DNA from 3 places in the Micromonospora sp. URMC 103 genome. Region 3 is predicted to be linked to each of the others. Evidence: riboswitches for the same ligand, from Rfam matches in the RefSeq annotation. Region 3 holds a riboswitch; each other region holds the start of a gene.
What was found. A riboswitch is a leader RNA that binds a small molecule or an ion and turns the genes downstream of it on or off. The one in region 3 is predicted to bind cobalamin.
Positions count from the first base shown of each region.

Region 1 (2,260 bases), on a different contig from region 3:
AGCCCGCTGTCCAGGTGGACGCCGGGCAGCAGGTTGAGCAGCTCGGCGGCCACACTGCCGGGTGGAAGGGTGACCGGGCCGAGCGACACCCCGACCACGAGCGCGACGAGCACGGCGGCCACGCCGCCGACCAGCCAGAGCGGGCGCAGGCCGGCCGGGCGGGACGCGGGGAGCGTCCCGGCCGGCCGGGCCTGCGCCGGCGGTCGCACGGGAAGGAGCCTGGTCACCGACGGTCCGTCACGCGGGCACCTTCGCGACCGCGTCCACGATGGCCCGCAGCAGGTCGACCACGCGCGGCCCCCAGCGGGAGGCGATGTCGTCGTCCAGCGCCACGACCTGGTTGTTCTTCACGGCGCTGATCCCGGACCAGCCGCTGCGGGCCTTGACCGTTTCGGCGCTCTGCTGGCAGCACTTCGTGTCGGCCAGGAAGACGAAGTCCGGGTCGGCCTTGACGATGACCTCCTGCGAGAGCTGCGGGTAGCCGCCGTTCTTCCCCTCGGTGTCCGCCGCGTCGGCGATGTTCTCCAAACCGGCCAGCGCGTAGAGCGAGCCGATGAAGGTCTTGCTGGTCGCGCTGTACAGCTCGGGGCCCAGCTCGTGGTAGTAGGTGAGCTTCTCGGGCCGCTGCGGCAGGTCCTTCACGAGCTTGGCGATGTCGTCGCGCATCCGCCGGGTCACGTCGGCCGCCTCAGTGGGGTGGCCGGTGAGCGTGCCCAGGTCGGTGATCTGCTGGTACGAGTCGTCCAACGTCTTCGCCGCGGGCGTGAGGTACACGGGGATCTTCAGCTTGCCGAGCTGGTCCACGATCTTGTTGCGGTCGTCGGAGATCACCACGAGGTCGGGGTTCTTGGCGGCGATCGCCTCGGCGTTCGGCTGGAAGCCGGAGAGGTCGCTCTTCGGCGCCTCGGCCGGGTAGTTCGAGTTGTCGTCGACCGCCACGACCTGCGGACCGGCGCCGATCGCGAAGAGCATCTCCGTCGCGCTCGGCGACAGCGCGACGATCTTCTCGGGGCGCTTGTCGAGGGTGACGGCGCCGACGGTGGCCGGGAAGGCCGCCGCCGAGGAGCCGCTGCCGGCCGAGGGTGTGTCGCCGGCCTTGTCGGCGCAGGCGCCGAGGGCGAGCGCGGCGACCGCGAGGGTCGCGGCGAACAGCCGGGGGGTGCGTCTGGACATCGGTCCTCCTGTCGGTCGAGGAGCGTGGTGCTTCGCCGACAGGAACACTGCGCCCGTCCGCGAGGCGCCCTTCCTCGAGAGCGCGGGTCGCGACCGACCGCAGGCGACCTGGCTCGTCCCCGCCGACGAGGCGGTGGGGCATCACAGTTGCGGGACAGCGCCGGGATCACACCGGCTTCGCTGCGGAACGATCGGTAAGACGGTAGCGCACCACCTGGCCGGGACCGAGCGACGAAAGAGCCCATCGAGCGCCGACGATGATCCGGCCCGCGGCGGCGCGGGCCGGATCACTCGTTGCTGCCGGTATGTCCGGTCCAGGCGGGTGGCGGGGCCCCGCTGGGGGGCGGGACGGGGCCCCACCCGCTCAGGAGGAGGTGATGGTGACGTTGTCCACAGCCGCCTCGACGAGGCTGGCGCCGGAGGCGTCCGCCGCCTGCACGAGGATCCGGACCGACTGCCCGGCGTACGGGGTGAGGTTGAGGTTCGACACCGTCCAGGCGCCGTTGCGGTTGGTGGCCGCGCCGGCCTGGTTGAGCAGCGTGGTGGTGCCCCCGCCGTGCACGACGCTGACCCGGAAGTAGTCGGCCGAGGACGCGTTCGAGCCGTGCGCCAGGTACCAGGCCAGCGAGAGCGTGAGCGTGCCGCTCGCCGGCAGCGTCACCGCCGGCGACTGTGCCGTCGTCACGCCGCCGTCGAGGTCGTAGTCGCCCGCCGCGGCGCCGGCCAGCCGGCCGGTCACGAGGTCGTTGCTGCCGCCGTACGGGGTGAGCTGCTTCGCCCCGCTGGACGTGGTCGCCTGGGCCGCACCCCGCTCGAACGCCCCGAGGGTGGCCGTGTCGGTGCCGGACGGGTTGACGGTCCACCCGGTCGCCGTCTCGAAGGTGTCCGACCAGACCGTGGCGCCGCCGCCACCACCGCCGCAGTACTGCGCCTGCTTGCCGATCGCCCGGTACGGGCAGTCGGCGTACTCGCTGAGCATGAGCACCGCCTCCCGGTTGCGGGAGGTCTGCGCGGGGATCACCTCGTCGGGCGGGTAGAAGCCGCCGCCGCTGGCCGAGCCCGGGTACATCTCGAAGGTGTACGCCCA
Region 1 is NZ_JBPQTR010000003.1:110,719-112,978, forward strand. Features, by position in the region: gene ACSNOA_RS00895 (FecCD family ABC transporter permease) at 1-209, opposite strand, end outside; gene ACSNOA_RS00900 (ABC transporter substrate-binding protein) at 238-1,173, opposite strand; cobalamin riboswitch at 1,255-1,381, opposite strand; gene ACSNOA_RS00905 (M14 family zinc carboxypeptidase) at 1,538-2,260, opposite strand, start outside.
Region 1: another riboswitch for cobalamin. It lies ahead of ACSNOA_RS00900 (ABC transporter substrate-binding protein); the one in region 3 lies ahead of ACSNOA_RS10860 (ribonucleoside-diphosphate reductase subunit alpha).

Region 2 (2,260 bases), on a different contig from region 3:
TTGCCGAAGCGCAGCCCGGCCAGCACGATGTCACCGCCGTCGGTGTACAGCTCGCCGGGCGGCTCGCCCCAGTGCGCGCGCATCCACTCCCGCAGGTCCGCGGGCACCTGCGCGAACCAGCGCCGGTACACCTCGCCGGGCACGCGCGCCTCGGCCGCGGCCAACTGCTCCGGCGTCAGCCACTCGACGTCGTGCCCGCCCGCCGCGATCAGCGCGTGGATCAGCGCGTCCCCGTCGTCGGGCGGCGGGGCGTCGCCCAGGTCGTAGCCGGCCTCGGCGAGCGCACCGAGCAGCCGCACCGCCGAGGCGGGGGTGTCGAGCCCGACGGCGTTGCCGACCCGGGAGTGCTTCGTCGGGTAGGAGCTGAGCACGACGGCCAGCCGCTTGTCCGCGTTCGGCAGCCGCCGCAGCCGCGCGTGACGCACCGCGATGCCGGCCACGCGGGCCGCGCGTTCGGCGTCGGCGGCGTACACGGACAGGCCGTCGGCGTCGATGCGCTTGAACGAGAACGGCACGGTGATGATCCGGCCGTCGAACTCCGGCACGGCCACCTGCATGGCGGCGTCCAACGGGGTCAGCCCGGCGTCCGAGCCGGCCCACTGCTCGCGGGTGCTGGTCAGGCAGAGCGCCTGGATGACCGGCACGTCGAGTGCGGCGAGGGCGCCGACGTCCCAGGCGTCCTCGTCGCCGCCGGCCGAGGCGTCCGCGGCGACCGCCCCACCGGCCGCGAGCACGGTGACGAGCAGCGCGTCGCAGCGGGCGAGCAGTTCCAGCGGGCCGGCGCCGGCCGTCAGCCCGCGCAGCGATCCACAGTAGACCGACAGCGGGTTCGCGCCGGCCGCCTCGACGGCGTCGGCCAGGGTGTCGACGAAGGCGGTGTTGCCGGCCAGGGCGTGCGCCCGGTAGAAGACGATCCCGACCGTGGGCCGGTCGGGATCGGCGGCCCGGTCGCCGTGCACGCCGTACGCCGGGGTCGGCGCGGGCGGCGCGAACCCCTCGCCGGTGAGCAGGACCGTGTCGGAGAGGAACGCGGCCAGCTGGGCGAGGTTCTCCGGACCGCCCTCCACGAGGTAGGCGAGCGCCTGGGTGGCCACGCCGGCCGGCACGGTGGACGCGGCCATCAGCTCCGCGTCGGGCGCCGACTCGCCGCTGAGCACGACCGTCGGCACGCCGGAGGCGAGCACCGCGGCGAGACCGTCCGGCCACGCGGGCCGGCCGCCGAGCAGCCGTACGACGGCGAGGTCGACGCCGTCGAGCAGGGCGGGCACGGCGTCGGCGTCGATCCGCGCCGGGTTGGCCAGCCGGTAGTCGGCGCCGCTGGCGCGGGCGGCCAGCAGGTCGGTGTCGGACGTGGAGAGCAGCAGGGTACGCACGGGTGGCTCCGGGGAGTGGCGACCGGATCGCCGTACGGGCGGCCGGGCGGAGAACGGGGGTCAGCGGGTCGCGGCTCGACGGGCCGGCTCGGCGGCGACGGTTCGCCCGCCACCGGGCGGGGCGGGGCGACGGGGCGCGCGGATCAGCGGAGGGCGCGGTCGGGCCGGCGGGTGCCGTGGGATGCGGGCCGGGGCCGGCGATCGCCGGCGGCACGCGGGACGCGGTGCGTCATCGGGTCCTCCTCGGGTGTCCACGCCCTGGGGTCACGTCCCGACGGCCGAAGTATCCTGGCTCCCGGATCGACGCTCACCCCCGGCCTTCCAACCGCGCACGCGCGGCCGTGGCTCACGAGGGGGGATCGCTCCCCGGTGACAGTGGCGGGACCGCGCCGGAATCGCACCGGCTTCCTTCACTGCCGTCAGGCCGCGAATGCTGCCACACCCGTCCGCGCCGGTCAACGCGGCCTCGGGGCGGGTCCGCGGTCAGCGCGCTCGGCGCTCGGGGTGGGCCCGGTTCCAGGCGCGCATCCGGTCGGGGTACCCGGTGCGGGCGGCCTCGTACAGCGGTACGGCGTGCCGCCGCGCGATGGCGGCCGCCGCCCGGGGCGAGCCGGTGCGGCGCCGGATCCACTCGCCGTCGTCGGCGATCGCCACGACGGTCGTGTCGGTCGCGGTGGTCTCCGGCTCCAGGTAGAACTCGACGCCGCGGCGGCTCGCGATGAACGCCTCCAACGCGGCGAGGTCGTCCCGGGTCGCCTCCCGGTCGAGCTTCGTCGGGGTACCGTCGGCGGCGCGGGAGCGCCGGTTGAACAAGCCCATGCCCAGCTCCTCTCCTCAGCCTTCCACCCCCAGTTCAGCACCGTTACCTGGCAGAACGCTGCGAGCGG
Region 2 is NZ_JBPQTR010000005.1:1,307,604-1,309,863, forward strand. Features, by position in the region: gene cobN (cobaltochelatase subunit CobN) at 1-1,373, opposite strand, end outside; cobalamin riboswitch at 1,633-1,809, opposite strand; gene ACSNOA_RS19145 (hypothetical protein) at 1,857-2,192, opposite strand.
Region 2: another riboswitch for cobalamin. It lies ahead of cobN (cobaltochelatase subunit CobN); the one in region 3 lies ahead of ACSNOA_RS10860 (ribonucleoside-diphosphate reductase subunit alpha).

Region 3 (2,260 bases):
CACGCACACGCACGCTGGAGGCGGCGAGCACGAGCTGGTCAGTCGCACCGTGCAGAGCACGATCGGTCTGGCCACCGCCACCGTCGTCTACGGGGTGGCGCTCGGCGGCCTGTTCGCGCTCGCCTTCGCCGTGGCGTACGGCAGAATCGGTCGCTTCGGCGCCCGCGCCACGGCCGCGCTCGTGGGCCTCGGCGGTTTCGTGACCGTCGCGTTCGTGCCCTCGCTCAAGTACCCCGCCAATCCCCCGGCCACCGGCAACCCGGACACGCTCGGCCAACGCACCGGCCTGTTCTTCCTCATGATCGTCATCGCGGTCGCCGTGGGGTTGCTGGCCATCTCGTTCGGACGCTGGCTGTACCCGCGGTGGGGTGGCTGGAACGCCACCATCCTCGCCGCCGTCGCGTTCACCGTCGTGATCGCCGTGGTCCAGCTCGCCCTGCCGACGGTCAGCGAGGTGCCCGACGGGTTCCCCGCCCTCGTGCTCTGGAACTTCCGGCTCGCGTCACTCGGCACCCAGCTCGTCACGTGGGCCACCCTCGGGCTGCTCTTCGGCGCGTTGACCGAGCGACAGCTCCGCGTCCGTTCGGTGTTCACCCCGGCGGCGTGACGTCCTCGGTGGACACGACCACGACCACGCCCATCGGCTAGCGGTCCAGCGGGCACGGGCCGGTCTCGCGTTCCACGCGGGCCCAGGCCCGTGCCCGTTTCGTCTGCGCCAGCGTCCGTCAGGACGGCGCCAGCAACCCGACGCGCGCGACGACGTGAGTGATGCTGCCGACACGACGGCACACCATATGGTGTTGCTACTCCTCCGGCACACCCATATATGGTGTCCGTGCAGCTGGTTCGGCGACCGGTCCATCGGGAGTCGAGGCAACAGGGAACCCGGTGGGAATCCGGGACTGCCCCGCAGCGGTGAGTGGGAACGACCGCCGTCACGACAGCACTGGGCCGCGAGGTCTGGGAAGCGACGGCCAGTAGGCGACGTTCGTCAGGCCCACGAGTCCGAAGACCTGCCAGCGCGCCGCACGCGTCGCGTGCGGCGGTCGGAGGCCGCGCGGGACGGCCGACGCCAGGAGCCGGCCGGTCACGGCGGGCCGGCCGCGTACGGCCAATGGCGTCCTCCTGCGCGTTCATCGACCTCGGGGACAGGCGTGAGGAGGGGACATGACGGCGACGCAGGAACAGGCGGTGGCCGATGAGGCGGTGCCGGAGCAGCGTCGGCATGTGATGCAGGTCCGCAAGCGCAACGGCGACACCGAGCCGGTGGACGTCAACAAGATCGTCAGAGCGGTCGAGCGGTGGGTCGCCGACCTGGACGAGGTCGACCCGCTGCGGGTCGCCACGAAGACGATCAGCGGCCTGTACGACGGGGCGACCACCGCCGAGTTGGACAAGCTGTCGATTCAGACGGCGGCGGAGCTGATCGGCGAGGAGCCGCAGTACTCGAGGCTTGCGGCGCGGCTGCTGGCCGCGTACGTGGACAAGGAGGTCCGTGGGCAGGGCGTGGCGAGCTTCAGCCAGTCGATCGCGTACGCCCACGGGCTCGGACTGATCGGGGACGCGACCGCCGCGTTCGTGGCCCGCAACGCCCGCAAGCTCGACGACGCCGTCGACCCGGACGGCGATCTGCGGTTCGAGTATTTCGGCCTGCGGACGGTGGCCGACCGTTACCTGCTGCGGCATCCGGAGTCCCGCCTCGTGGTGGAGACGCCGCAGTACTGGTTGCTGCGGGTCGCCTGCGGGCTGTCGCAGACGCCGGGCGAGGCGATCGGCTTCTACCGGCTGATGTCCAGCCTGGCCTACCTGCCGAGTTCCCCGACCCTGTTCAACTCCGGGACCCGGCACACCCAGATGTCGTCGTGCTTCCTGGTCGACTCGCCGCGGGACGAGCTGGACTCGATCTACGAGCGTTACCACCAGGTCGCGAAGCTGTCGAAGTTCTCCGGCGGCATCGGCATCTCCTGGTCCCGGGTGCGCGGTCGGGGCGCGCTGATCCGCGGCACGAACGGCAGGTCGAACGGCATCGTGCCGTTCCTCAAGACCCTCGACGCCGGCGTGGCGGCGGTGAACCAGGGTGGCCGGCGCAAGGGCGCGGCCTGCGTCTACCTGGAGCCCTGGCACCCGGACATCGAGGAGTTCCTCGAACTGCGGGACAACACCGGTGAGGAGTCCCGGCGTACGCACAACCTCAACCTGGCGAACTGGATCCCCGACGAGTTCATGCGGCGGGTCGAGGCGGACGGCGACTGGTCGCTCA
Region 3 is NZ_JBPQTR010000004.1:1,555,154-1,557,413, reverse strand. Features, by position in the region: gene ACSNOA_RS10865 (CbtA family protein) at 1-607, shown strand, start outside; cobalamin riboswitch at 826-1,035, shown strand; gene ACSNOA_RS10860 (ribonucleoside-diphosphate reductase subunit alpha) at 1,168-2,260, shown strand, end outside.